DNA from 3 places in the Streptomyces sp. NPDC047117 genome. Region 3 is predicted to be linked to each of the others. Evidence: riboswitches for the same ligand, from Rfam matches in the RefSeq annotation. Region 3 holds a riboswitch; each other region holds the start of a gene.

What was found. A riboswitch is a leader RNA that binds a small molecule or an ion and turns the genes downstream of it on or off. The one in region 3 is predicted to bind cobalamin.
Region 1: another riboswitch for cobalamin. It lies ahead of ABZ840_RS06135 (CoA-acylating methylmalonate-semialdehyde dehydrogenase); the one in region 3 lies ahead of ABZ840_RS10890 (prenyltransferase/squalene oxidase repeat-containing protein).
Region 2: another riboswitch for cobalamin. It lies ahead of ABZ840_RS17045 (cobalamin biosynthesis protein); the one in region 3 lies ahead of ABZ840_RS10890 (prenyltransferase/squalene oxidase repeat-containing protein).

Annotation. Positions count from the first base shown of each region.
Region 1 covers NZ_JBEYUN010000003.1:32,929-42,371, reverse strand. The annotation lists gene mmsB (3-hydroxyisobutyrate dehydrogenase) at 1-462, opposite strand, end outside; gene ABZ840_RS06145 (enoyl-CoA hydratase/isomerase family protein) at 483-1,580, opposite strand; gene ABZ840_RS06140 (acyl-CoA dehydrogenase family protein) at 1,577-2,725, opposite strand; gene ABZ840_RS06135 (CoA-acylating methylmalonate-semialdehyde dehydrogenase) at 2,732-4,255, opposite strand; cobalamin riboswitch at 4,483-4,662, opposite strand; gene ABZ840_RS06130 (methylmalonyl-CoA mutase family protein) at 4,829-6,637, shown strand; gene scpA (methylmalonyl-CoA mutase) at 6,637-8,817, shown strand; gene meaB (methylmalonyl Co-A mutase-associated GTPase MeaB) at 8,830-9,443, shown strand, end outside.
Region 2 covers NZ_JBEYUN010000008.1:51,507-60,949, reverse strand. The annotation lists gene ABZ840_RS17055 (putative cobaltochelatase) at 1-279, opposite strand, end outside; gene ABZ840_RS17050 (cobyric acid synthase) at 451-1,980, opposite strand; gene ABZ840_RS17045 (cobalamin biosynthesis protein) at 1,977-2,945, opposite strand; cobalamin riboswitch at 3,099-3,233, opposite strand; gene ABZ840_RS17040 (hypothetical protein) at 3,412-3,660, opposite strand; gene ABZ840_RS17035 (inorganic phosphate transporter) at 3,692-4,951, opposite strand; gene ABZ840_RS17030 (lysozyme) at 5,134-5,970, opposite strand; gene ABZ840_RS17025 (class II aldolase/adducin family protein) at 6,188-6,859, shown strand; gene ABZ840_RS17020 (alpha/beta hydrolase) at 6,965-8,092, shown strand; gene ABZ840_RS17015 (hypothetical protein) at 8,320-9,443, shown strand, end outside.
Region 3 covers NZ_JBEYUN010000005.1:30,582-40,024, forward strand. The annotation lists gene lanKC (class III lanthionine synthetase LanKC) at 1-1,954, opposite strand, end outside; gene ABZ840_RS10875 (ferredoxin) at 2,097-2,330, opposite strand; gene ABZ840_RS10880 (aldehyde dehydrogenase) at 2,334-3,785, opposite strand; gene ABZ840_RS10885 (MBL fold metallo-hydrolase) at 3,934-4,971, shown strand; cobalamin riboswitch at 5,052-5,192, shown strand; gene ABZ840_RS10890 (prenyltransferase/squalene oxidase repeat-containing protein) at 5,385-6,677, shown strand; gene ABZ840_RS10895 (SCO2322 family protein) at 6,674-7,363, shown strand; gene ABZ840_RS10900 (CbiQ family ECF transporter T component) at 7,360-8,598, shown strand; gene ABZ840_RS10905 (ATP-binding cassette domain-containing protein) at 8,595-9,443, shown strand, end outside.

The sequences.
Region 1 (9,443 bases), on a different contig from region 3:
CTTGCCCATGGCCTCCAGCAGCGGACGCGCCTCGGCGAATTCCTCTTCTCCCCCACCGGCCATGAAGGTCAGCGTGGCGGCCTCGGCGCCGACCACACCGCCGGACACCGGGGCGTCCAGGGCCCGCATGCCGGATGCCGCGGCCCGCTGGTGGGCCGTGCGGGCGTCGGCGACGTCGATGGTCGAACAGTCGACGAAGAGGGTGCCGGGACGGGCGGCGGTGAGGATGCCGTCGTAGAGGCCGAGGACGTGTCGGCCGGCGGGCAGCATCGTGAGGACCACGTCCGCCGCCGTGACCGCCTCGGCCGCGGACTCCGCCCGTACCACTCCTGCCGCCACGGCTCTGTCCAGGGCGGCGGCGTCCAGGTCGTGCCCGAGCACCCGGTGGCCGGACTTCACGAGATGGGCCGCCATCGGGCCACCCATGTGGCCGAGCCCGACGAACGCGACGGTCCTGCTCACCGGGTCACCCCCCGTGTGGTTCACCAAATCACCTCCGTCGTGGCGCCGTCTCCTGCGGCGAGTCCGAGTTCGCGCGCGCCGAGAGGGGCAAAGAAACGCGCGACGTCGGCGTCGGCAACCTCGGCGAGGGTGGCCGGTGACCAGCGCGGATTCCGGTCCTTGTCGATGACCTGGGCACGGATGCCCTCGACCAGGTCGGGGGTGGTCAGTGCCGCGCAGGAGACCCGGTACTCCTGGTCGAGAACGCGCTCCAGCGGGCCGAGCCGGCGGGCCCTGCGCAGCGCCGCGAGAGTAACCTTCAGGGCGGTGGGCGACCTGGCGATGAGGGTTTCGGCGGCTTCCTTCGCGGCCGGGTCGCCGTGGTCGAGCAGCCGTCCGACGATCTCCTCGACCGTGTCGGCGGCGTAGCAGGTGTCGATCCACTCCCGCCGCTCGGCCAGTTCCCCCTGTGGCGGGGTGTGCACGTGGCGGCTCAGCGCCTCCCGTACGGGCAGGCGGGACAGGTCGTCGACGAGCTGTCCGAGGGCGGCGGACGGTACGTAGTGGTCGGCTAGTCCGCACAGCAGGGCGTCCCCGGCGCCGGCCGGTGTGCCCGTCAGGGCGAGGTGGGTGCCCAGTTCGCCGGGGGCCAGGGCGAGCAGATAGGTACCGCCGACGTCCGGTACGAAGCCGATGCCGGTCTCGGGCATGGCGATCCGGGACCGTTCGGTGACGAGGCGGACGCTGCCGTGTGCGGAGATGCCGACACCGCCGCCCATGACGATGCCGTCCATGACGGCGACGTACGGCTTGGGGTAGCGGGCGATGCGGGCGTTGAGGCGGTATTCGTCGCGCCAGAACGCGGCGGAGGCGCTGCCGTCGCCGTTGCGTGCGTCGTCGTGGATCGCGCGGATGTCGCCGCCCGCGCACAGGCCTCGCTCCCCCGCGCCGGTTACCACCACCGTCTCGACGGTCGGATCGTCCTCCCAAGTGGTGAGCGCCCGGTCGATGCGGCGGACCATGGTGTGGGTCAGGGCGTTGAGGGTCTTGGGGCGGTTGAGGGTGAGGTGGGCGGCCCGGCCGGAGGTGCGCAGCAGGACGGGTTCTTCGATGCCGGTGGTGCCGGTCGCGTCGGTCATCCGAACGCCTCCGTCAGGCCGCGGGCCACAATGACGCGCATGATCTCGTTGGTTCCTTCCAGGATCTGGTGGACCCGCAGGTCTCGGACGATCTTCTCAATGCCGTACTCGCTGAGGTACCCGTAACCGCCGTGCAGCTGCAGCGCCCGGTCCGCAACGGAGTAGCCGATGTCGGTGGCGAACCTCTTCGCCATCGCGCACAGGTACGGGGCCTGTGGGTCACCGCGGTCCAGCGCCTGGGCGGCCTGCTGGACGAGGGCGCGCGCCGCGGTGAGCTCGGTCGCCATGTCGGCGAGGCGGAAGCGCAGCGCCGGTGCGTCGAGGAGCCGCTGCCCGAACGCCTCGCGGTCGGCGAGGTGGGCGAGGGCGGCGTTGAGGGCGCTGCGGGCGCCGCCGAGGGAGCAGGCGGCGATGCCCAGGCGCCCGCCGTTGAGGCCGTTCATGGCGATGCGGAAGCCCTGGCCCTCGCCGCCCAGGAGGCGGTCGGCGGGCAGCCGGACGGCGTCCAGGACGACCTGGCGGGTGGGCTGGGCGTTCCAGCCCATCTTCCGCTCGTTGGGGCCGAAGGAGACGCCGGGGTCGTCCTTGTCGACGACGAACGCGGAGACCCCGTCGGCACCGTCGCCGCCGGTGCGGGCCATCACCACGTACAGCTGGGCGGCGCCTGCCCCCGAGATGAACTGTTTGACCCCGCTGAGCAGCCAGCTTTCCCCGTCCCGCACGGCCCGGGTGGTGAGGGCCGCGGCGTCCGAGCCGGCGCCCGGTTCGGTCAGGCAGTAGCCGGCCAGGTCGTCCATGGCGCAGAGGCGCGGCAGCCATCGCTCGCGCTGCGCGGCGTCACCGTAGTGGTCGATCATCCAGGCGACCATGTTGTGGATGGACAGGTAACCGGCGACGGACGGGCAGCCGGAGGCCAGGGCTTCGAAGACGAGGACGCCGTCGGCGCGGCTGAGGCCGGAGCCGCCGGACCGCTCGCGGACGTAGACACCGCCGAGGCCGAGCCCGGCGGCCTTGCGGAGGACATCGACGGGGAAGTGCTTGTCGCGGTCCCATTCGAGGGCGTGCGGGGCGAGGTGGTCCTGGGTGAAGTCGAGGGTGGTCTCGACGAGGGCCTGCTGGTCCTCGGTGAGCAGAGTGCTGGTCATGGCGGGTCAGCCCATCGTCGGGATCGTGAAGCCGGCGCCTTCCCGGAGGCCGGCGGGCCAGCGCGAGGTGACCGTCTTGGTACGGGTGTAGAAGCGGATGGCGTCGGGGCCGTGCTGGTTGAGGTCGCCGAAGCCGGACCGCTTCCAGCCGCCGAAGGTGTGGTACGCGACGGGCACCGGGATGGGTACATTGACGCCGACCATGCCGGTGTCGACGCGCCGGGTGAAGTCGCGCGCTGTGTCGCCGTCGCGGGTGAAGATGACCACGCCGTTGCCGTACTCGTGCTCGCTGGGCAGGCGCAGGGCCTCCTCGTAGTCGGCGGCGCGGACGACGGTCAGGACGGGGCCGAAGATCTCCTCCTGGTAGATGCGCATGGCAGGGGTGACCCGGTCGAACAGGGAAGCCCCGGCGAAGAAGCCGTTCTCGTGCCCGGGGAGGGTGAAGTCCCGCCCATCCACTACCAGTTCGGCGCCTTCCTCGACACCGAGATCGACGTACGAACGGACCCGGTCGACGGCGTCCCTGCCGACGAGCGGTCCGAAGTCGGAGTCGGGGTCGTCGCTGCGGCCGATGCGGAGCCCGGCGATGCGTTCCTTGAGGCGGGCGACCAATGCGTCGGCGGTCTCCTCCCCCACGGGGACGGCGACGGAGATGGCCATGCAGCGCTCACCGGCGGAGCCGTATCCGGCGCCGATCAGTGCGTCCACGGCATGGTCGAGGTCGGCGTCCGGCATCACGATCAGGTGGTTCTTGGCGCCGCCGAAGCACTGGGCGCGCTTCCCGTGGGCGGCGGCGGTGGCATAGACGTGCGCGGCGACGGGTGTGGAGCCGACGAAGCCGAGGGCGGCGACGCGGGGGTCTTCGAGGAGGGTGTCGACGGTTTCCCGGCCGCCGTTGACGACGTTGAGGACGCCGGGTGGCAGGCCGGCCTCCAGGAAGAGTTCGGCGAGGCGCAGCGGGACGGAGGGATCCCGCTCGGAAGGCTTGAGGATGAAGGCGTTGCCGCAGGCCAGGGCCGGTGCGGCCTTCCAGAGAGGAATCATCGCCGGGAAGTTGAAGGGGGTGATGCCGGCGACCACTCCGAGGGGCGCGCGGAGCGAGTGGACGTCGATGCCGGTGCCGGCGTTGTCGGTGAATTCGCCCTTCGCCAGGTGGGGAATGCCTGCCGCGAACTCCACCACCTCCAGACCACGTTGAATGTCACCGTGGGCGTCGGCGACCGTCTTGCCGTGTTCGGAGGACAGCAGCCTGGCCAGCTCGTCCTTCTCCTGCTCGACCAGTTGGAGGAACCGCATGAGGACACGGGCGCGGCGCTGGGGGTTCCAGTCGCCCCACTCCCGCTGTGCCAGTGCGGCATCGGCGATCGCCGCTTCGGTCTCGGTCCTGCTCGCGAGGGGCACACGGGCCTGGACCTCGCCGGTGTTGGCGTCGTACACGTCGCCGTAGGACCCCGAGGTTCCCGGGGTGTGCTTGCCGCCGACGTAGTGGGTCAGCTCGCGCACGGAGGCGCGGTCGGTTGCGCGGATCATGGGTGCCTGCTCTCGTCAGGTGATCCGGGATGGCGCGCGGTGCCGTCGCACACGGACGCGGTGACGTACGTGTGCGGGGGCGCGCGAGATCGCGTATGGCGGAGGGACCGTCAGGCCGTGGCGGCCGCGTGCGGTGGGGTTCCTCGGTGAATCACGGTCGGCCGGGTGGGACCGCCGGTATCGTGAACGCGCACCGATGCCATGCGTGTCAGCTCCATCCTCGTGGACAACACGGAACATCCCGCGGCCGGTATCCTGACTCCCGGATCAGCGTGCGCCGTCCGCCTTCCCGACGTCTCTCGTCAGTGGCGTGCTGCTCGGCGGCGTACTCCCCGGTCACAGTGGCGGGACCGCGCCGGAATCGCACCGGCTTCCCTGCACCGCGGGCCTTGACGGCGACTATATAGTTGGACGTCCTAGTAATTCCACCCCCGCCGGCCCATCCGCCGCTTCTCAACGGGGGCCCGGTCCCCTACCCCGGCAGGGCGGCGGTTCATGCCACCCAGCGGAAGAGAACAAGGTCACAACCATGCCCTCTGCCGCTCCATTGTTAACGTGGCCTAACATCCGAGCATGACGGTCCTGCCTGACGACGGGCTTTCCCTGGCGGCCGAGTTCCCTGACGCGACACATGAGCAGTGGCAGCACCTGGTAGCGGGTGTGCTGCGCAAGTCGGGCAAGGAAGTCTCTGGCGCCGAGGCGGAGTACGCCCTGTCCACCGCGCTGGAGGACGGGCTTCGCACCCGTCCCCTCTACACCGCGCGCGACCACGCGCCCGACTCCGGCCTGCCCGGCTTCGCGCCCTTCGTGCGCGGCGGCCGGGCCGAGGGCAACACGGCCGGCGGCTGGGACGTACGCCAGCGCCACACGGTCGCGGACGGCGACGCCGTCCTGGCCGACCTGGAAAACGGCGTCACCTCCCTGTGGCTGGCCGTCGGCGGGTCCGGCATTCCCGTCGCCTCGTTGGGCCGCGCCCTCGACGGCGTGTACCTCGACCTGGCTCCCGTCGTCCTGGACGCGGGCGACGAGGTCGCACCGGCCGCGCGGGAGCTGCTGCGGCTGTACGAGGAGCGTGGCGTCGCCTCCGACGCCGCTCGCGGCAACCTGGGCGGCGACCCGCTGGGCCACGAGGCCCGCACCGGACGCTCGTACGACATCGCCCCCGTGACCGAACTGGCCCGCTCGTGCGCCGCGCGGTACCCCGGGATACGGGCGCTGACCGTGGACGCCCTGCCGTACCACGAGGCAGGCGGATCCGCGGCCCAGGAATTGGGCTGCTCCCTGGCGACGGGCGTCGCCTACCTCCGCGAGCTGACCGACGCCGGACTGAGCACCGAAGAGGCGTGCGCGCAGCTGGAGTTCCGGTACGCCGCGACCGCCGACCAGTTCCTGACCGTCGCCAAGCTGCGCGCGGCACGCCGGCTGTGGGCCCGGGTGGCCGAGGCGTGCGGAGCACCACAGGCGGGCGCGCAGCTCCAGCACGTGGTGACCTCGCCGGTGATGATGACGCGCCGCGACCCGTGGGTGAACATGCTGCGCGCCACGGTGGCCACACTGGCCGCAGGGGTGGCGGGCGCCGACGCCGTGACCGTACTGCCCTTCGACCACGCGCTCGGGCTGCCGGACGCGTTCGCGCGCCGTATCGCCCGCAACACCTCCACCATCCTCATCGAGGAATCGCACCTTGCCCGGGTGATCGACCCGGCGGGCGGCTCCTGGTACGTGGAACGGCTCACGGACGAGCTCGCGCACGCGGCCTGGGACTTCTTCCAGGAGATCGAGCGGTCCGGCGGGCAGGCGGCGGCACTGCGCTCCGGCATGGTCGGCGAGCGGCTGGCCGAGTCCTGGTCACAGCGGTCCGCCAAGCTCGCCGCGCGACGCGAACCCCTCACCGGGGTCAGCGAGTTCCCGCACCTGGCGGAGAAGCCGGTCGTCCGCGAACCCGCGCCCGAGCCGCCGACCGGGGGCCTGCCCCGGGTACGGCGGGACGAGGCGTACGAGGCGCTGCGGGCCCGCTCCGACGCCCACCTCGCCGCCACCGGCACACGGCCCCGCGTCTTCCTCGCCGCGCTCGGCCCGGCCGCAGCGCACACCGCCCGGCTCACCTTCGCCGCCAACCTCTTCCAGGCGGGCGGCATCGAGCCCGTCACCGAAGGCACCTTCGAGGAGAGCGGAGCCCGGGAAGTGTGCCTGTGCTCCAGCGACACGCTGTACGAGGAGCAGGCCGAGGCCGCCGCACAGTCGCTCCGGGAAGCGGGCGCACAGCACGTGTTCCTCGCCGGCCGCCCCGGCACGTACGCGGGCATCGACACCTACGTGTCCGCCGGCGGCGACGCCGTTGCCGTGCTCTCCGCCACGCTCGACCGCATGGGAGTGTCCTGATGTCCATCCCCGACTTCTCCGCGATCGACCTGGGGACACCCACCACCGGCAGCGCGGCCACCGACGAATGGCGCGCGGCCTTCAAGAAGGCCGCCGACGGCGACGACCGGCTCTGGGAAACGCCGGAAGGCATCCCGGTGAAGCCGCTCTACACCGGGCAGGACCTGGAGGGCCTGGACTTCCTGGCCACCTTCCCCGGCACCGCGCCGTACCTGCGCGGCCCGTACCCGACGATGTACGTCAACCAGCCCTGGACCATCCGCCAGTACGCGGGTTTCTCCACGGCCGAGGAGTCCAACGCCTTCTACCGGCGGAACCTGGCGGCCGGTCAGAAGGGCCTGTCGGTCGCCTTCGACCTGCCCACACACCGCGGCTACGACAGCGACCACCCGCGGGTGACCGGTGACGTCGGCATGGCGGGCGTGGCCATCGACTCCATCTACGACATGCGCCAGCTCTTCGACGGCATCCCGCTGGACAAGATGACGGTGTCGATGACGATGAACGGTGCGGTGCTGCCGGTCCTCGCGCTGTACATCGTCGCCGCCGAGGAGCAGGGCGTACCGCCGGAGAAGCTGGCGGGGACCATTCAGAACGACATCCTCAAGGAGTTCATGGTTCGCAACACCTACATCTATCCGCCCAAGCCCTCGATGCGGATCATCTCCGACATCTTCGCGTACACCTCGCAGCGGATGCCCCGCTACAACTCCATCTCCATCTCCGGCTACCACATCCAGGAGGCCGGCGCGACGGCCGACCTGGAGCTGGCCTACACCCTCGCCGACGGCGTGGAGTACATCCGGGCCGGCCGGGAGGCGGGCCTGGACGTGGACGCCTTCGCCCCCCGGCTCTCCTTCTTCTGGGCGATCGGCATGAACTTCTTCATGGAGATCGCCAAGCTGCGCGCGGCCCGCCTGCTGTGGGCCAAGCTGGTCAAGCAGTTCGACCCGAAGAACACCAAGTCCCTCTCGCTGCGCACCCACTCCCAGACCTCCGGCTGGTCGCTCACCGCCCAGGACGTCTTCAACAACGTCACGCGCACCTGCGTGGAGGCCATGGCCGCCACCCAGGGCCATACCCAGTCGCTGCACACCAACGCGCTCGACGAGGCGCTCGCGCTGCCCACCGACTTCTCGGCCCGCATCGCCCGCAACACTCAGCTGCTGATCCAGCAGGAGTCCGGTACGACGCGTGTGATCGACCCGTGGGGCGGCAGCGCGTACGTCGAGAAGCTGACGTACGACCTGGCGCGCCGCGCCTGGCAGCACATCCAGGAGGTCGAGCAGGCGGGCGGCATGGCGCAGGCCATCGACGCGGGCATCCCCAAGCTGCGCGTCGAGGAGGCCGCGGCCCGCACCCAGGCCCGCATCGACTCCGGCCGCCAGCCGGTGATCGGTGTGAACAAGTACCGCGTCGACAGCGACGAGGAGATCGAGGTCCTCAAGGTCGACAACTCCTCGGTACGCACCCAGCAGATCGAGAAGCTGCGGCGGCTGCGCGCGGAGCGCGACGAGCGGGCCTGCCAGGACGCACTGGACGCACTCACCCGTGCCGCCGGCGGTGAGGGCAACCTGCTGGAACTCGCGGTGAACGCGGCCCGCGCGAAGGCGACCGTCGGCGAGATCAGTGACGCCCTGGAGAAGGTGTACGGACGGCACGCGGGCCAGATCCGTACGATCTCCGGTGTGTACCGCAACGAAGCAGGCGAGTCCCCGAACGTGGAGCGCACCCGGGCCCTGGTGGACACCTTCGCCGACGACGAGGGCCGCCGGCCGCGCATCCTGGTGGCCAAGATGGGCCAGGACGGCCACGACCGCGGCCAGAAGGTCATCGCCACGGCCTTCGCCGACCTCGGCTTCGACGTGGACGTCGGCCCGCTGTTCCAGACTCCGGCCGAGGTGGCCCGCCAGGCCGTCGAGGCGGACGTGCACATCGTCGGGGTGTCCTCCCTGGCCGCAGGCCACCTCACCCTCGTTCCCGCGCTCCGCGAAGCGCTCGCCGAGGAGGGCCGCGACGACATCATGATCGTCGTCGGCGGAGTGATCCCGCCGCAGGACGTGTCGACGCTGCTGGAGATGGGAGCGGCGGCGGTGTTCCCGCCCGGCACGGTGATTCCCGACGCGGCGTACGACCTGGTGACACGGCTCGCGGCCGCCCTCGGCCACGGCGATCTGTGAGCCGGTGAGTCCATGGCCATCGATCTCGACACGTACGTCAAGGGCGTCCTCGACGGCAAGCGGGCGATCGTCGCCCGCGCCATCACCCTGGTCGAGTCCACCCGACCCCAACACCGTGCCCTGGCGCAGGAGTTGCTGACGGAACTCCTGCCGCACAGCGGGCGGGCCCGGCGGATCGGCATCAGTGGCGTACCGGGCGTCGGCAAGTCGACGTTCATCGACGCCTTCGGCACGATGCTGACCGGCCTCGGGCACCAGGTGGCCGTCCTCGCCGTCGACCCGTCCTCCAGCCGCACCGGCGGCTCGATCCTCGGCGACAAGACCCGGATGGAACGCCTGGCCGTCGACCCCGCGGCCTACGTCCGCCCCTCCCCCACCGCCGGCACGCTCGGCGGCGTCGCCAAGGCGACCCGCGAATCCATCGTGGTGATGGAAGCGGCCGGCTACGACGTGGTGCTGGTCGAAACGGTCGGCGTCGGCCAGTCCGAAACGGCCGTCGCCAACATGGTCGACTCCTTCCTCCTCCTCACCCTCGCCCGCACCGGCGACCAGCTCCAGGGCATCAAGAAGGGCGTTCTGGAGCTGGCCGACGTCATCGCCGTCAACAAGGCGGACGGCCCCCACGA
Region 2 (9,443 bases), on a different contig from region 3:
GACCATGCGGGCCGCGCGGGACTCGGCGGGGCCGGCGTCGTGCGGCCCGTCGGGGCACTGCGGGTCCGGCGCCGCGGGGTCGCAGCTGAACCGGCAGCCGGGGACGACGGGGACGTCGGGCAGCAGGGAGGCGACCGCTCTGACGGCGGTGCTCTTGGCGGTGCCCTTCTCGCCGCGGACGAGCACGCCGCCCACCGCCGGTGAGACGGCGTTCAGCAGCAGCGCCAGCCGCAAGTCGTCCATGCCGACGATCGCGGTGAACGGGTACGGGGTGGTCACGTGCTGATCACTCCTTCGAGTGGCTTGCGTTGGCTGCTGACCGAATTGCGCATGCTGCCAGGCATTCTTGTGGCCTTGTCCCCGTAAGCACGGGGATGGTCCGCCTTTCGACGCGCCCGGGCGGGACGAGGAAAAGTGCTCCCCGCACCCGCGGGGCTTCCGCCGGGGGGCTCATGGCGCCCCCGGCGGTACGAACGGCAGCCCTTCGGGCACGCCGTCCTCGATCAGGCGCAGCAGCGCCTCCGTGTCCGCGTGTTCCTCGATCAGGTCGCCCAGCGCGTCGAGCTGTTCCTCGCGCAGCGCGTCGAAGCAGGTGTCCGGCGCGGGCACGAACGCCCGCCCCGCGTCCGCCGCCACCCGGCGCAGGAACGCGCGCCGGAAGCCGTCGCTCTCCAGGGAGCCGTGCCAGTGCGTGCCCCATACGGAGCCGACGCGGCAGCCGTCCAGGAAGGGCTCGTCGCCCGCGCGGACCTCGGCGACGCCGTGGTGGATCTCGTACCCCGCCACCGGCTCGCCCAGCGCCTCGCCCTCCGGCCTGGCCAGGGTCTTCTCCGCCGCGAACCGCACGCGTACGGGCAGCAGTCCGAGCCCGTCGACCGCGCCGGCCCGCGACTCCACCTCGTCCTCGATGTGCTCGGCGAGCATCTGGAAGCCGCCGCAGATGCCCAGCACCGGGCGGCCGTCGGCGGCCCGGCGCGCGATGGCGTCCGCGAGCCCGCGCTCGCGCAGCCACTGGAGCGCCCGTACGGTTCCGCGGGTGCCGGGCAGCACGACGAGGTCGGCGTCGGCCAGCTCCTCGGGGCGGTCCACGAAGCGCACCACGACGCCCGGTTCGGCGGCGAGCGCGTCCACGTCGGTGAAGTTGGACATCAGCGGCACGGCCGCGACGGCGACCCGCAGGATGTCGTCGCCGTGCGGCGCCGCGACGGTGCTCTCGCGCACCGCGCCGCGGAGCGACACCCGCAGGCCGTCCTCCTCGTCGATGCCGAGCCCGTGCCGGAAGGGCAGCACGCCCAGCGTCGGCCGGCCGCTCAGCTGCTTGAGCATGTCCAGCCCCGGCTCCAGCAGCGTCACGTCGCCGCGGAACTTGTTCACCATGTACCCGGCGAGGTGCGCCTGATCGGCCTCGGAGAGCAGCGCGGTGGTGCCGAAGAAGGACGCGAAGACCCCGCCGCGGTCGATGTCGCCGACGACGACCACGGGAAGGCCCGCGGCGCGCGCGAGCCCCATGTTCACGATGTCGGTCCGGCGCAGGTTGATCTCGGCCGGGCTGCCCGCGCCCTCGCAGATCACCGCGTCGTGCGTACGGCGCAGCTCGGTCAGGCAGTCGGTGACCGTGCCGAGCAGCTTCTCCTGCCGTCCCTGGTGGTACCCACGGGCGCTCAGCTCGCCCACCGGCTTGCCCAGCAGCACGACCTGGCTGCTGCGGTCGCTGCCGGGCTTGAGCAGCACCGGATTCATCAGCGCGGTCGGCTCGACGCGGGCCGCGGCGGCCTGCATGGCCTGCGCCCGCCCGATCTCCGCGCCCTCGCGCGTCACATACGAATTGAGCGACATGTTCTGGGCCTTGAAGGGCGCCACCTTGACGCCCTTGCGCGCCAGCCAGCGGCAGATGCCCGCCGTCACCACGCTCTTGCCCGCGTCCGACGTCGTCCCCGCGACCAGCAGTCCGCCGCCGAGCCTTTCCCGCGCTCCGCTCACCGCGGCCTCCTCGTCCTTCGTGCCGCGCGCACCGCGCCCACGGCGATCCGCGCCCCGACCGTCGTCGCCAGCGCCAGCGCGCTCACCCGGCGCGAGAGGCGCACCGCACGCGCGATGTCGACCCCCTCGACCGCGCGGGCACCGTCGTTGAGCACCGGTCGGTGCTCGACCCGCCCCGCGTACGCGAGCGTGCCGCCCAGCCGTACACCGAGCGCGCCCGCGAACGAGGCCTCCACCGGGCCCGCGTTCGGGCTCGGGTGCCGCTTGCCGTCGGCCCGCCAGGCGCGCCACGCGCCGCGCGGATCGGGCCCGGCGACGGTGGCCAGCAGGGCGGTCAGCCGCGCCCCGGGCCAGCCCGCCACGTCGTCCAGCCGGGCCGAGGCCCAGCCGTACCGGCGGTAGCGGTCGGACTTGTGCCCCACCATCGCGTCCAGCGTGTTCACCGCGCGGAAGGCGACCAGGCCCGGCACGCCGCCGACGGCGCCCCAGACCAGCGCGCCCACGACCGCGTCGGAGGTGTTCTCGGCGACGGACTCCACGACGGCGCGGGCCATCTGCGGCCCGTCCAGCGCCTGCGGGTCGCGGCCGCACAGGTGCGGCAGCCGCTCGCGTGCCACGTCGAGGTCGCCGGCCTCCAGCGCGCCGCCGATGGCGCGCGCCTCGCGGCCCAGCGTCGTACCGCCCAGCACGGCCCAGGTGGCGGCGGCGGTCAGCGCGACGCGGGCGGGAGCGCAGCGGCGTACGGAACGGGAGAGCAGGGCGGCGCCCAGGGCAGCTCCACCGGCGCACAGCGCGGTGTGCGCCGCGCCGTATCCGCGGTGGTCGCGCCACAGCCCGCGCTCCACGGCGGCCGCTGCCCGCCCGAAGGCGGCCACCGGGTGACCGCGGCGGGGATCGCCCACGGCCAGGTCGCCGAGAAAGCCCAGAGCCGCGCCGCACGCATAGGTGGCGTGTTCGGCACGCATCGTCGGATCAGCCCGCCGTCGTGCCTCGGCGGAACGGCCGGCCGCGGTCGCGTGCCGGGCGTACGGCGGAGGGCAGGGGTCTCGGCTCGGAGCCCGGCATGGCGTGTGTCCTCACTCAGGGTCCGCGCCCTGGTTCGACGTGACCGGCGACGAGAGTCTCCTGGCTCCCGGATCGACGCTTCCCCCGGCCTTCCAGCCCGTGCCTGTGGCGGGCCGTGGCTTCTTCTGGAGGAGCGCTCCCCGGTGACAGTGGCGGGACCGCGCCGGATTCTCACCGGACTTCCTCATCTGTCGCCGAATGGCACCGGGCAGTCCACCACGTGCCGCGAATGCCGTCAACTCACCCTTGACCTGCGACGCAGGCGTATGGCAGACCGTGTGGCCGACACCACAGGCCGGGGACGCGCAAAGGCGCCCGGCGGCCGCGGAGTACGCGGCGCCGGGCGCCTTCGGGTGCGGTGCGGGGTCAGCCGGCGACGATCAAGAAGATGCCGTAGCCGACGGCCGCGAGGCAGAGCGCGAAGCAGGCGTACCCGCCGGCGCGGGCGACGGCCGAGGAGCCGCCGGCGGCGACCGCGGTGGTGCCCGCCTCGCCCTCCTGCGCGGTCTTGCGGGACGTCCCCACGATGCCCAGGGTGAACAGGCCCACCATGCCGACGGTCACCACGAGCGTGGTGCCGAAGACCTGGCCGAGCGCAGCCCAGTCGATGTTCATGGCGTCGTTTCCTTAACGCGAGCGGCCGCGGTCAGCGGACGGCTGTGGTGGCGGGGGAGCGCTTGGCGGACTGCGCCGGGATGCCGTCGATGGTGCCGGCTCCGGCCGTGGTCGCGCCCGCGGGCGGCGGGGAGACCGACTGGAGCGCGGTGGTGACGACACCGGCCGGCGCTGCGGACTCGACGGGGTCCACGTCGTTGACGTTGCTGTGGTCCACCGGCTTGCGGCGCGAGGCGGCCCAGATGGCACCGCAGATCGCGAGGCCCAGCACGGCGACGGTGGTGACGCCCCAGGTGCCCTGGCCCGCCAGGAAGGCGGCGCCCGCGGCGACCAGACCGGCGGCCGGCAGGGTCAGACCCCAGGCGATCACCATGCGGCCCGCGGTCGACCAGCGCACCACGCCGCCCTTCTTGCCCAGGCCCGAGCCCATGACCGACCCGGAGCAGACCTGGGTGGTGGAGAGCGCGAAGCCGAGGTGCGAGGAGGCCAGGATCGTGACGGCGGCGCCGGTCTGGGCGGCGAAGCCCTGCGGCGGCTGGATGTCGGTGATGCCCTTGCCCATCGTGCGGATGATCCGCCAGCCGCCCAGGTACGTGCCGAGGGCGATGGCGAGGCCGGCCGAGGCGATGACCCACATCGGCGGGTCGGCCTGCGGGGCGAGCGCGCCGCCGGTGATCAGCGCGAGGGTGATGACGCCCATCGTCTTCTGGGCGTCGTTGGTGCCGTGGGCGAGGGAGACCAGAGCGGCCGAGGCGATCTGCCCGGCGCGGTAGCCCTTCGCGGTGTCCTGCTCGGCGCGGTTGCGGGCCAGCCGGTAGGTGAGCCGGGTGGCGAAGGTCGCGGCGAGACCCGCGACGATCGGCGCGGCCACGGCCGGGATGAGGACCTTCATCACGACGGCGTCCCCGTTGACCCCGCTCATGCCGACGGACACCAGGGTCGCGCCGATCAGGCCGCCGAAGAGGGCGTGCGAGGAGCTGGAGGGGAGACCGGCGAGCCAGGTCAGGAGGTTCCAGACGATGGCACCGACGAGGCCGGCGAAGATCACCTCTGGTCTGATGCCGGCGCCTTCGTCGATGATTCCGCCGGAAATGGTCTTGGCGACCTCCACGGAGAGGAACGCGCCGACGAGATTCAGTACCGCCGACATCGCCACCGCGGTCTTGGGCTTCAGCGCCCCGGTGGAGATGGTGGTGGCCATGGCGTTGGCCGTGTCGTGGAAGCCGTTCGTGAAGTCGAACACCAAGGCCGTGACGATCACGATCCCGATGAGAAGCGTGATGTGTTCCATTCACCCAGGCAATCAGTTCGATGGTCAGTGACGCGAGCGACCGTACGGAGAGTGGGTGAACGGAAGATGAACGACAACGGGCCTGGTGGTGACGCCCCCGCCGTTTTCGTGCGGAGGCGTCTCACCCGTCACTTGTGGTTCATTCCGCGGTGCCCTTGAGGTGCTTGTGGCGCCGCTCCGGTCTAGCCGCCGGCGAACCTGCGGAGCTGTCCGTAGGAGCCGTTCCAGGCGTTCTGATCGCCCGGCAGCGCGCCCTTGTTCGAGTACTGCCAGATGCTCAGGAAGGACCACCCTGTCGGCAGCTTCCCGGGCTTGCCGTGCCAGGATGCCAGCCACAGCGGATGGCTCTGCGCGAAGGCGCCGCTGCCGCCGGTGCAGGTGTTCCACCAGCGGGTGGTCGTGTAGATCACCGGCCGGCGCCCGGTCTGCCGCTTGATCTCGTCGCTGAAGTCCCAGATCCAGGCGACCATCCTCTTCTTGCTCACGCCGTAGCACTTGTGCTTCTTGCTGTACGGGTTGTGCTCGATGTCCAGGGCCGGCGGCAGCGTCCAGCCGTCCGCCGTCCAGCCGCCGCCGTTGCGCAGGAAGTACCGGGCCTGGGCCGCGCCGGAGGACTGGTTGGGCACCGCGAAGTGGTACGCGCCGCGCAGCAGGCCGGCCCCGCGGGCGCCGTCGTACTGCTGGCCGAAGTAGGGATTGGTGTAGTCGGTCGACTCGCTGGCCTTGACGTAGACGAAGCGCGCGCCCTTCGCGCGGGCCTTGTTCCAGTCGACCTTCTTCTGGTGCGAGGAGACGTCGTGGCCGTGCGGCACGCCGGCCGCCGCAGCGGGGCTCGCGGTGGCGAGCCCGGTCAGCGCCGTGCCGGCCAGCGTGGCCAGCGCGAGGGCCGTTGCGGCGGCGACGGAGGCCGGACGGCGCCGCCGGCGCGGCGCGCCGGGTGTCGGGTCGCTGGGTGTCGGGTCGCTGGGTGCCGGGTCGCTGGTACGGGTATTGGAGGTCGTTTTGCGGTCACGAGCCATGATTCCCCCCGGATGGCGACGTGCATGACAAATCATCCTGAGGCTAGGGGAAGATCCCGAGATGCCGGATCAGCTCCGGCCAATCACTGGCCAAAGCCGAAATGCTCCGCTTTGCGGGATACCGAAGGGGAATGGTCCGCCTTACAGTGCGCCGGCTGCGCGGGGTACCCCCGGTACCGTCCGCAGCGCGGGGGATTCCAGGAGGGAGTGGGGCGGTATGACGGATCGCGGGCCGGGACCGGCGGAAGAGGTGGCGGAGGCGTGGGCGGCGCTGGTGGCCGCCGCGCGGCGCACGGTGACGGACGGACTGGTGGTCGGCACGTCGGGCAATGTGTCGGTGCGCGCCGGCGGGCTCGTGCTCGTCACGCCAAGCGGCGTCCCGTACGACCGGCTGGGCCCGGGCGACCTGGTGGCGGTGGACCCGGCGGACGGGCGGCAGGTGGCCGGTGAGCTGAGGCCGACGAGCGAGCTGCCGATGCACCTCGCGGTGTACCGCCACACCGGCGCCTCCGCTGTCGTCCACACCCACGCGGTGCACGCCACCGCGGTGTCCACACTGGTCCCGGAACTCCCGCCGGTGCACTACATGACCGCGGCCCTCGGGGGTACCGTCCGGGTCGCCCCCTACGCGACGTACGGCAGCCAGGAGTTGGCCGACAACATGCTGCACGCGCTGCGCGACCGCACGGGCGTGCTGCTGCAGAACCACGGGACGCTCACCTACGGCGACACCCTCGACCAGGCGTACGACCGCACGGCGCAGCTGGAATGGATGTGCCGGCTCTGGCTCACCGCCGCCTCCGTCCCCGGGCGCACGCCGTCCCTGCTCTCCGACGGCCAGCTGGCCGAGGTGGCCGAACGGCTGCGGGGGTACGGACAGCGGAGCTGACCCGCGCGACGGCACGCCGCCCCTCTGATCACTGCCGACCCGTTCCGTCACTCGGGCGCGCGGGCCCACTGGCCACGGGCCGCGGCGCTCCCCAGACTGGGGAGGGTGCGCCTGGGTACCGCGGCGGCAGCGGCCGTCACCACTGTGATCGGTACCGGTGCGGCCGCGCTCGCGGCCGGCCGGTACGCCAGCGACGTCGCCCTGCGGCCCGCCCCCGACCGGCCGTTGCCGGGCGACGGGCGGCTCACGGTGCACGCCACCACCGCCGACCGGATCACCCTCACCCGCAGCCTGTCCGCGCTGCGGCCGGGCCGGTACGGGCTGACGGGCCGAGGCTGCCACGCCGTCGTCGGCCCGGTGCTCGACGACGCGCCGCACGCGGCGGACACCGTCGTCCGGCGCCTGGAGCGGGTCACCCACGGCACCCTCGGGCGCGGCACACACGTGTGGCTCACCCCGCAGGTGTACCTCGGCAACCCCTCCGACGCGCTCGGCCTGGAGTGCGCCGACGTCGACGTGCCCGGCGAACTGGGCGCGCTGCCCACGTGGTTCCTGCCGGGCGAGCGGGAGACCTGGGTCATCACGGTGCACGGCCTCGGCACGACCCGGGAGCACCCGATGGTCGTCATGCCGTTCCTGCACCGCCACCGCTTCCCGGTGCTCGCCCCGGCCTACCGCAACGACCAGGGCGCACCGCGCACCGCCGACGGCAAGGCCCATCTCGGGGACGCCGAGTGGCGCGACGTGGACGCGGTGATCCGGTACGCCCTCCGGTACGGGGCGCGCCGGGTGATCCTGCACGGCTGGTCCACCGGCGCGGCGATGGCGCTGCATGCCGCGGCGCACTCCGCGCTGCGGGACCGGATCGCCGGACTGGTGCTGGACTCGCCGGTACTGGACTGGCGCGCGACGGTACGGGCGCTGGCGGCGGCCCGGCGGGTGCCGCGTCCGCTGCTGCCGCTGGCGGTACGGGCCGCGGAGGGCAGTACGGGCCTGCACTCCGACCGGCTGGCCGAGGCGTGCGACCCGGCGCTGCTCTCCGTCCCCACGCTGATCCTCCACGGCCCCGGCGACACCGTCGCGCCGTGGTCCGCCTCCCGCCGCCTGGCGGCCGCCCGGCCGGACCTGGTCAGCCTGCACACCGTCAGGGACGCCCCGCACGGCGCCATGTGGAACGCCGGGCCCGAGGAGTACGAAGAGACGCTCCGCCGGTTCCTGACGCCGTTGATGTAGGCCCCTTTTTGAAGCTGTTGAGGTAAATGGGGCAGATGCCGTCGGCGCGGCGCCGGTGAGCGTCTCCCCGGTGTGTGCAGGGGCGTGGCACGGAGGGCCGGGGGTGTGGCACGGGGTGCCGCGGGGAAGGGGGCGATCGCGGGCGGATCGGGCACGAAGAGCCCTTCCGGAGAACGCAAGCGGACTTCCGATTGGGTTTTCGGGCCCACAAGAGCAAGACTGCTCCTGTGACGTCCCGTACTCCGCGCGACTCCCGGCTCCGCCTCGTCCCCAGACAACCGATCGCCGCCGCCCGCCGTGCGGTGAGCACGCGGACCACCAGGCCCGCGCCACGGCCGCCCGAGGGCACTCCGCCGCCCGCTGAGCTGGCCCGGATGGCACGCGGCGCGCTGGCGGGCGCCGTCCGGGTGGCCCGCTGGGCCGCCCGCGAGCGGGGCGAGGGCACCGGCGCGCGCGCCGCCGCCGACGGCTCGCTGCCGGATGCCGCGGCCGAGCAGGCAGCCGCGGCACTGGAACTGACGCCGCAGCAGGTCCGGGCCGACTGGGACCGGGCCCGGCTCGCCGGCCTCATCGAACTGCACGGGGGCGTGGCCCGCCCCGGCTGGCGGCTGCGCGCCTGGGACCGGGACGACTCCGCCGCGCTGCGCGGCTGGGTCGCGCTCTTCGACGCCTGGTCGCTGGCGCTCCCCGCGCCCGCGGACGTCGGCCCCGGGGCGGTCGCCGAGGTGATCGAGGCGCTGCCGCAGGTGCTGTCGCTGCTCTATCTCTCGGCGGGCCCGGTCGAGGTGGCCGACCTCCTGGAGCTCCTCGACCAGCGGATCGCCGAACTCCGCACGGAGCGCTGCGAGGTGCCGTACGAGCGCGCGGTCCGCAGCGAGCCGTCGGCGGAGGGTCCAGGCGCCACGACGGGCCCGGTACCGGTCCCGGCGTCCGGACAGGACGCTGAGCCCGGCGGGGCGGACGGGGCCGACGCCTCGATCGCGGCGGCCGAGGACGGCACCCCCGCCCCCGCGGCCGAGGGCGGCGCCGCCCCGGATGCCGGTGGCCAGACCACTGACCGGGCGCACGGCCGGCCGGCTCCCGGCGGCCCGGACGGCACGGCCGACGCCGGCGACGGCGCGGGGGCGTCGTCCGCGTCCCTGCTGGACTGGGCGCTGGAGGCGCTGGCCGCGGTCGGCGCGCTGGTCGTACCGGGCGGCGGCACCCGTACGCGCGGTGCCGCGGACGCCGCCGCACTGCTGCGCGGCGGCGAACCGGCCGGTGAGCGGCAGGCCCGGCTCACCCCGCTCGGCAGCTGGGCGGTCTGGGTCAAGCTGGAGCAGATCTGCGTGGCCGCGCAGAGCCCCGCCGG
Region 3 (9,443 bases):
CACGCGCCAGGTGGTCCAGGGTGAGGCCGATGCCGGCCAGTCCGCCGTACAGGTCGGGGCCGAGGCGGTACCACTTCTCGGCGAGCACCCGCTCGATCAGTTCGTCGGCCCGTTCGCGGTGGCCGAGCCGGTCCAGTACATAGGCGACGCCGGCGAGTCCGTCGTAGCACCCGAGGGGGGTGCCGAGGGGAGGCGGAGCGGTCTGCCGCAACAACCACTCCTCACCCTCCTCGAACCCCTCGGCACCCGTCTCGGAGAGCGCGTACAGGACACCGGCCGCTCCATGGGCGATGCCGAGTCCGCCGCCGTCGGCGAACTGGGCGACGTCGCCGGGGAACAGGCGGTCCGTGCGCTCGGGCGTGGCCGAGGCGAGGATGCCCCGGGCCATGGACTCGCGGCTGCGCGGCCAGTCGGCCGGGTCGCAGACGTACGGTTCGCGGGTGTCGACCGCGACGAGGTGGCGGGCCTGCGCGGGGCGCCGGATCCGTGCCTTGACGGGCTGGGGCGCGCAGATGGTGCGCACGGCTTCCTCCAGGAACCCGGGCGGTACGCCGGGGAATTCGCGGGCGATCGTCTCGGCCAGGTCGGTCGCCTTGTCCCGCTCGATCGCCAGCAGCTCCGTCATCGGCAGGAAGAGCGCGAGGCGCAGGCAGGCCAGCGCGTACCGGTCGATGTCGTAGCCGGTGCGGTCGCGGGGGACGGCGAAGGCCGGGTGGGCGAGGGAGTGCCGGGCCGGGTCGGCGACGTCGGTGGCGGCCTCCAGGTCCAGCAGGGTGACGCTCAGTTCGTCGGGCGCGACCATGACGTTGAACAGATGCAGGTCGTTGAGGACCAGGCCGCGGCGGTGCACCGCGGTGACGGCCTGCTCGACGGCGGCATGCATGCCCACCGCCCACTCCGTGTAGGAGGTCAGCGCCGCCGGCTCGGGGTCGGCGGCGAGCAGCGGATGCCGCTCGGTGAGGCAGGCGTGCAGCGTCTTGCCCGGGACGTGGTCCACGACCAGGAACCGGTGGTCGCCGACGGCGACCCAGTCGCGCACCTCCGGGGCCACGCCGAGGCCCGAGAGCCGCCGCAGCGCGGCGCGTTCGCGCTCCAGCCGGGTGACCGCGTCGGCCCCGTCGGCGGCGAGTCCGGCGTGCGGCCTGGCCTCCTTGAGGACCACCCGCTCCCCGGTGTCCCGGTCGCGGCCGAGGTAGACGCCGCCCCCGTTGGCGAAGCGCAGCGCCGATTCGACGGCGTACGGCAGGTCGGCGACGGTGGTGGCGTTGCGCGCCTTGAGGTGCGGGGCCAGGAAGCCCGGCAGCTCGGCCCACTCCGGCGGCCGGAAGGCCGGTTCGCAGCGGTCGGGCACCAGCCGGCCCTCGGCGTTCTCGATGGCGGGCACCAGCGCCCCGGTGCCGTCGACGCAGTGCCGCCGGGTGAACCCGCCGTACCGCACGTACAGCGGGCCGTCGTGCCACCGCAGGTCGCTGAGGATGTACGGGCCCGGCTCGCCGTCCAGCAGCGAGCCCAGCTCCTCCAGAATGCGGTGGCAGTCCTCGACGTCCGCCGGGTAGATGGTGGCGAATTTGCCGCCGGCCGTCCGGTCCGCGTATTTCGAATTCCGCAGCCGCAGCGGGCGCGGGCCCGGCACGAACTTGAACGGCACGGAATGGGCGACGCAGTAGTCCCAGACCTTGGAGGCAATCTTCTCCGCATTGTCCGGGCAGGCCGACACATGTACCTTCCACCCCTGTGCCGGCCTGCCCGGACGCGGGTTCCCCTCGCTGTCCACGGGATTCACGTGGAGCCAGTCCCCGGAGAGGAAACAGCGCCACCCTTCGGGGACTGCGCGCTGCGCCGCTTCGTACACCGCGCTGTCGTCGGCTGCGGCGTCCTCCCCGACGGACAAACGGTCCGGGGTTTCGTAGAAATACCTGCCGGCTAGGCAGTACACCTCGTACCGCTTGTCCATCGTCTCCCCCCTCGGCGGCGTGGAACAGAGATTTCCACGTACGGAGAGGGGCGGACAGTCACAGACGTCATGACGTCACCGTGAGGAACGCACGAGTAACCCTAAGTACGAACCAGCTGGTCGCACGGGTGTTCGCCTGGCGTTACTCCTCCGGCGGGAAGACAGCTTCCCCGGAGTCGGCCTCCGTAATCACGATCGCCTCGACGGGACAGCCCTCGGCCGCGGCCAGCACCGCCTCCCGGGCGTCCACCTCGTCCTTCACCGGGTGGGACTGGCGCGCCGAGTCCAGCCGGAACCCGTCCGGCGCGGTGCTCACGCACAGCCCCGAGCCGATGCAGACGCCGCGGTCCACCTCCACCTGCCACCGGGAACCCATGGCTCACGCCCCCGCCGGGAGATGGATCATCTTGTGCTCCAGGTACTCGCCGTACCCCTCGGGGCCGAACTCCCGCCCGATGCCGCTGTTCTTGTAGCCGCCGAACGGCCCGAGCATGTCGAGGCTGAAGGTGTTCACGGAGTACGTACCGGTGCGCACCCGGCGCGCCACCTCGATGCCGCGCTCGACGTCCGCCGTCCACACCGAGCCCGACAGGCCGTAGTCGGAGTCGTCGGCGATCCGCACCGCCTCCGCCTCGTCCTCGTACGGGAGCAGGCAGATCACCGGACCGAAGATCTCCTCGCGGGCGATGCGCATGCCGGGGGTGACGTCGCCGAAGAGGGTGGGCTCCACGTACCAGCCGGTCCCCTGGTCCGCCGGCCTGCCGCCGCCCGCGAGCACCTTGGCGCCCTCCTGCTGCCCGGCGGCGATGTACTCCAGCGAGCGGCGCCGCTGCCGCTCGGCGACCAGCGGGCCGACCTCGGTGGCCGCGTCCAGCGGGTCGCCGACCTTCAGCGCGGAGGCCGCCGCGGCGAACCGTTCGGCGATCTCGTCGTAGTGCGAGCGCGGCGCGAGGATGCGGGTCTGGGCCACGCAGGCCTGGCCGTTGATCATCCACGCGAAGGGCGTGATCCCGGCGACCGCCGCGTCCAGGTCGGCGTCCGGCAGGATCACCGCGGCCGACTTGCCGCCCAGCTCCAGCGTGACGCGGCTGAGGTTGCGGGCGGCCACCTCCATCACGCGCTTGCCGGCCGCGACCGAGCCGGTGAAGGACACCTTGTCCACGCCCGGATGCCCGACCAGGTACTCGCTGACCTCCCGGTCGGCCGGGAGGATGGACAACACCCCTTCGGGCAGCCCGGCTTCGGTGGCGATCTCCGCGAGCAGATACGCGTCCAGCGGCGTCTCCGGCGACACCTTCAGCACCGCCGAGCACCCGGCCAGCAGCGCGGGGGCGAGCTTGGCGGCGGCGGTGAACTGCGGGACGTTCCACGGCACCACGGCCGCGACCACACCCACCGGTTCACGGCGGATCAGCAGCGGCCCGAGCACGCCCTGCCGCCGCTCCTCGTACGCGAAGTCGCGGGCGACCGTGATCGCCGCGTCCCAGACCATCATCGCGGCCAGCGACTGCACCATGATCCCGGAGGTGTACGGGGTGCCGTTCTGCGCGCTGATGAGCCGCGCGAACTCCTCGCTGCGCACGGCGAACGCGTCCTTGATCCGCGTGACGACCGCGATCCGTTCCTCGAGCGGGGTGTGGGCCCACACTCCCGAGTCGAAGGACGCGCGCGCGGCCGTGACGGCCCGGTCCACGTCCTCCCGGGAGGCGTGCGGCACCCGGCCGATGACCTGCTCGGTGTGCGGGGAGACGACCTCGATGGTGTCCCGGCCGGCCGGATCGACCAGCTCACCACCTATGTAGAGCTGTCCGTGCTCGATCGGGCCAGTCATCGATCCAGTCATCGATTCCGCCTCCTGCGGGCCGCCGTTACCTGTCGCGTCACCGGAAAACTGATCTGACGCAGCATCAGAACTGATACCAGTTCTAGTTATAGTGGGCAATGCACGCGACGGCGTGCGGGCCGAGAGGGGCGATGGCATGCCGCACGTGATCGACCACCGGGGCGGGGTGTGGAGCATCGCCGTGCCCATACCGGACAACCCGCTGGGGCACACCCTCGTGCACCTGCTGGAGACGGACCGCGGTCCGGTGCTCATCGACACCGGCTGGGACGACCCGGACTCCTGGGACGCGCTCGCCGCCGGGCTCGCCGCCTGCGGCACCGCCGTCACCGACCTGCACGGCGTGCTCATCACCCACCACCACCCCGACCACCACGGCCTGTCGGCGCGGGTCAGGGAGGCTTCCGGCGCCTGGATCGCGATGCACGCCGCCGACGCCGCGGTCGTCCGGCGCACCCGCGAGGCCGAACCGGGCAGCTGGCTGGCGTACCTCATCGACAAGCTCGCCGCGGCGGGCGCGCCCGAGGAACACCTCGCGCCCCTGTACGCGGCCCGCGCCAAGGGGCGCACCCGCGCGCTCCCCGAGAATCGGCCCGCGCTCCCGGACCGCGAGATCGTCCCCGGCGAGCTGCTGGACCTCGCGGGGCGGCGGCTGCGGGCCGTCTGGACGCCGGGGCACACCCCGGGCCATGTCTGCCTGCACCTGGAGGAGGCACATCCGGCGGCGCACCCCGGGAACGGGCGCCTCTTCTCCGGCGACCACCTGCTGCCCGGCATCACCCCGCACGTCGGCCTGTACGAGGACCCGGACGACGTCACCGTCACTGATCCCCTTGGCGACTACCTCGACTCCCTGGAGCGGATCGGCCGGCTCGGCGCCGCCGAGGTGCTGCCCGCGCACCAGCACGCCTTCACCGGCGCGGCGGAGCGGGTCGCGGAGCTGCTCACCCACCACGAGGAGCGGCTCGGCGGCCTGCGCGCGCTGCTCGCCACGCCGCGTACCCCCTGGCAGCTCGCCGAGGCCATGGAGTGGAACCGCCCCTGGGAGCGGATCCCGTACGCCTCGCGCACCATCGCCCTCTCCGAGGCCGAGGCCCATCTGCGGCGCCTGGTGAAGCGGGGGCTGGCGGAGCCGGTGCCGGGCTCGGACCCGGTGACGTACCGGGCGGTGTGAGGCACCGGCCGTCCGGACGCGAGGGCGTACGGGCGGCCGTACGCATCCCGTACGTGCCGGGAGCCGGCCGCTACCCGCCGGTTAAAGTGTTGCGACAAGTTCATTCGTGCCCGACCGGGGGAAGCCGGTGGAAAACCGGCGCTGACCCGCAGCCGTGAGCCCTGGTGCGCACCCGCGCGCCGGAGCGAGCCGGAACACCCGGCGGGGCACACCCAAGGCTCCCGCGTGCCGCCGGCCGCCCTTCAGCGGCCGCCCGGCGCGCGGCACCGTCGAGGTATACGGAGCTGAGCCCGGTGCCACCGCGCCGCGCGCGAGTCGCGGACGTGGTGCGGCGGAGTGCGGCTGCGTGTCCCCCACGGCTGTGTGAGCCCCACCTCGCGCACCCCGCGAACCGACCGAGAGGCACCGACCCCATGGCCATCACGGCCCGCTCCCTCGCCGCCCCGGTGCGCCGCTGCGCCGCGGCCCTGGCCGCCGCCGTGCTGTGCGCGGCCGCTGCCCCCGCCGCGTTCGCCGACTCCCCCGCGCCCGGCGCTTCCCCGAAGCTCCCGAAGGGCCTGTACGGCAGCACGGACCCCAAGTACGACGGCGTCTGGCGGCAGTCGCTGGCGCTGCTGGCCCAGGACGCCACGGGCGTGCGCCCGGCGGACGAGGCAGTGGACTGGCTCGTGGGGCAGCAGTGCGCCGACGGCGCGTTCACCGCGTACCGCGCCGACCCTCCCCCAAGTTCTCGGCTCCGCTCGAACAGCGGGGACCCCCATCAGGACTGCGACGCGAAGACCCTGCGGGACACCAACCAGACGTCCGCCGCCGTCCAGGCGCTGGCCGCCGTCGGCGGGCACTCCGACGCGGTCCGCAAGGGCGTCTCCTGGCTGAAGTCCGCGCAGAACGACGACGGCGGCTGGGGCTCGGCGGCCGGTGCCGACAGCGACGCCAACTCCACCTCCGTCGTGATCGGCGCGCTGACCGCCACGGGTACGAAGGAGGCGGCGCTGCCGAAGAAGGACGGCAAGTCGCCGTACGACGCGCTGCTCGCCTTCCGCCTCGGCTGCGACGTCAAGAGGGCGGACCGCGGCGCGTTCGCGTTCCAGGCCAAGGACGGGAAGCTCGCGGCCAACGACGACGCGACGGCGGCCGCGGTGACCGGGGCCATGGGCAAGGGCTTCGTCGTCGAGCCCGGTGGGGACGCCGCGAAGAAGACGTCCTGCGAGGAAGCGGCCGAGGACGCGCAGGGTGCCGCGAGCGGCGGCGCCGATCACCTCGTCTCCGCCATGGCCGCGCACGGCCACCACCTGATGTCCGCCATGCCCGGCGCCGAGGACCAGCCGGACGTCGGCAACACCGCCGACGCCGTGGTCGCGCTCGCGGCCGCCGGCCGGCCCGACGACGCGAAGCAGCCGCTGGAGTGGCTCCGCGGCCACTCCGCCGCCTGGGCGAAGCAGAGCGGCCCGGCCGCCTACGCACAGCTGATCCTCGCCGCGCACGCCACCGGTGCCGACCCGCGCGCCTTCGGGGGCACGGACCTCGTGGCGAAGCTCAACGCGACCGGGCCGAAGCCGGCGGCGCAGCAGCACGCGCAGGGCCAGGAGGCCGAGCAGAAGGACGAGGGCGGCATCTCCGTGTGGTGGGTCGTGCTCGTCGGCCTCGCGGTGGGCGCGGGCATCGGCTTCCTGCTGAGCGGCCGCCGGAAGCAGAACCAGCTGTGAGGCACGCCGCCCGGATCGCACGCGGCGCCGGCGCCCTGGTCCTGGCCGGTACGGCCACGGGCCTGGCCGCCGGCCCCGCGCACGCCGACGAGTACCGCTACTGGTCCTTCTGGACGGCGGACGCGCCGGCGCGCGGCAAGAGCACCTGGTCGTACGCCACCGAAGGGCCCTCGACCGCCCGCCCCGAGGACGGCGGCGCGGTCGGCTTCCGCTTCACCGTCAGCGCCGACTCCGCGCGCGCCGCGACTCCGCGCGCGGCGGCCGACTTCGACGCGGTCTGCGGCGGCACGAAGGCGGCCGACGGCCGCAAGCGCGTCGCCGTCGTCGTCGACTTCGGCACGGCGGCGGACGCCCCCAAGGGCGAGACGCCGCCCGCCGCCCGCGAGAAGTGCGCGCGGGTCCCCGAGGACGCGAGCGCCGGTGAGGCCCTCGCCGCGGTCGCCGCACCGCTGCGGTACGACTCCAGTGCGCTGCTGTGCGCGATCTCCGGCTTCCCGGAGAAGGGCTGCGCCGAGCAGGCGGGCGGGTCCTCCAAGGAGGCCACCGGCTCCGCGGCGCCCGATGCCGGCGCGTCCGACGGGGACAGCGGCGCCGGCGGGCCGTCCGCCGGCCTGATCGGCGGCATCGCCGCGGTCGCCGTGCTCGGCGCCGCCGCGGTGTGGCAGGCCCGGCGTCGGCGCGGATGACGGCGCCCGGCCGGCTGCGCGCTCCCCTCGCCACCCGGGGGCGCACGCTGCACGCCGGCGCGTGGTGGCTGTGGGCGCTGGGCCTGGCGACGGCCGCGTCCCGCACCACCAACCCGCTCCTCCTCGGGCTGCTCGTCGGCGTCGCCGGGTACGTGGTGGCGGCCCGCCGCACCGACGCGCCGTGGGCCCGCTCCTACGGCGCCTTCGTCAAGCTCGGCCTCGTCGTGCTCGCCGTCCGGCTGGTCTTCGCCTTCGTGCTCGGCTCGCCCGTCCCCGGTACGCACACCCTGGTCACGCTCCCCGAAGTGCCGCTGCCCGACTGGGCGCGGGGCGTGCGGATCGGCGGCCGGGTCACCGCCGAGGGCATGGTCTTCGCGCTGTACGACGGGCTGAAGCTGGCCACGCTGCTGATCTGCGTGGGCGCCGCCAACGCGCTCGCCAACCCGGCCCGGCTCCTCAAGTCCCTGCCCGGCGCGCTCTACGAAGCGGGCGTCGCCGTCGTCGTGGCCATGACCTTCGCCCCGAACCTGGTCGCCGATGTCCAGCGACTGCGTGCCGCGCGCCGGCTCCGCGGCCGCTCCGACCGCGGCTTCAAGGCGCTGCTCCAGGTCGGCCTGCCGGTACTGGAAGGCGCGCTGGAGCGTTCGGTGGCGCTCGCGGCGGCGATGGACGCCCGCGGGTACGGCCGTACCGCACAGGTGCCGCGCGCCGTCCGGCACACCACCACGGCACTCACCCTCGGCGGCCTCCTCGGCATCTGCGCCGGTACGTACGGGCTGCTCGCGGCCCAGGGCGCCGGATACGGGCTGCCGGTGCTGGCCGCGGGGCTCGCCGCCGCGCTCGCCGGGCTGTGGCTCGGCGGCCGCCGCTCGGTCCGCACCCGCTACCGGCCCGACCGCTGGGGTCCGCGCGCCTGGCTGGTCGCGGGCTCCGGCGTGGCGGTGGCCGCGCTGATGATCTGGGCGAACTCCTACGCGCCCACGGCCCTGCACCCGCCGGCCGTGCCCCTGACCGCACCGGCACTCCCGCTCTGGCCCGCGCTGTCGGTCCTGGTGGGGCTGGTACCGGCGTTCGCCGCACCGGTACCGGCGGGTTCCCCCGGCCCGCCCGCCGAACGGCGCACGAAGCAGGCGGGGCCGCGCCCGGAGAGCGTGGAGGCGCGCCCGGACAGCGTGGCGCCGCACCCGGACAGCGCGACGGAGAACGTGCAGAACGCGAAGGAGAGGACGACGTGATCCGGTTCGAGCAGGTGTCGGTCACCTACGGGGACGCCGGCACGCCCGCCGTCCAGGGGATCGACCTGACCGTCCCCGAGGGCGAGCTCTGCCTACTGGTCGGCCCGTCCGGCGTCGGCAAGTCGACGGTACTGAACGCCGTCTCCGGCCTCGTACCGCACTTCACCGGCGGCACGCTGCACGGCCGGGTCACCGTCGACGGCCGCGACACCCGCACCCACCGGCCCCGCGAACTGGCCGACGTGGTCGGCACGGTGGGCCAGGACCCGCTGTCCCACTTCGTCACCGACACCGTCGAGGACGAGCTGGCGTACGGCATGGAGTCGCTCGGCCTCGCCCCCGACGTGATGCGCCGCCGCGTCGAGGAGACCCTCGACCTCCTCGGCCTCGCCGACCTCCGCGACCGCGCCATCACCACCCTCTCCGGCGGCCAGCAGCAGCGCGTCGCCATCGGCTCCGTCCTCACCACCCACCCCAAGGTGCTGGTCCTGGACGAGCCGACCTCGGCCCTGGACCCGGCCGCCGCCGAAGAGGTACTGGCCGTGCTCCAGCGGCTGGTCCACGACCTCGGCACCACCGTCCTGCTCGCCGAACACCGCCTGGAACGCGTCGTCCAGTACGCCGACCAGGTCATCCTGCTGCCCGCGCCCGGGGCCGCGCCGGTCATCGGCGAGCCCGCCGACATCATGGCGGTCTCCCCGGTCCACCCGCCGGTCGTCGCCCTCGGCCGGGCCGCCGGCTGGTCACCGCTGCCGCTGACCGTACGGGACGCCCGCCGCAAGGCCGGCGCGCTCCGCGAGCGGCTGGCCGGGCAGTCCCCGGCGTCCCCGGGCGCGGCGGCCGGC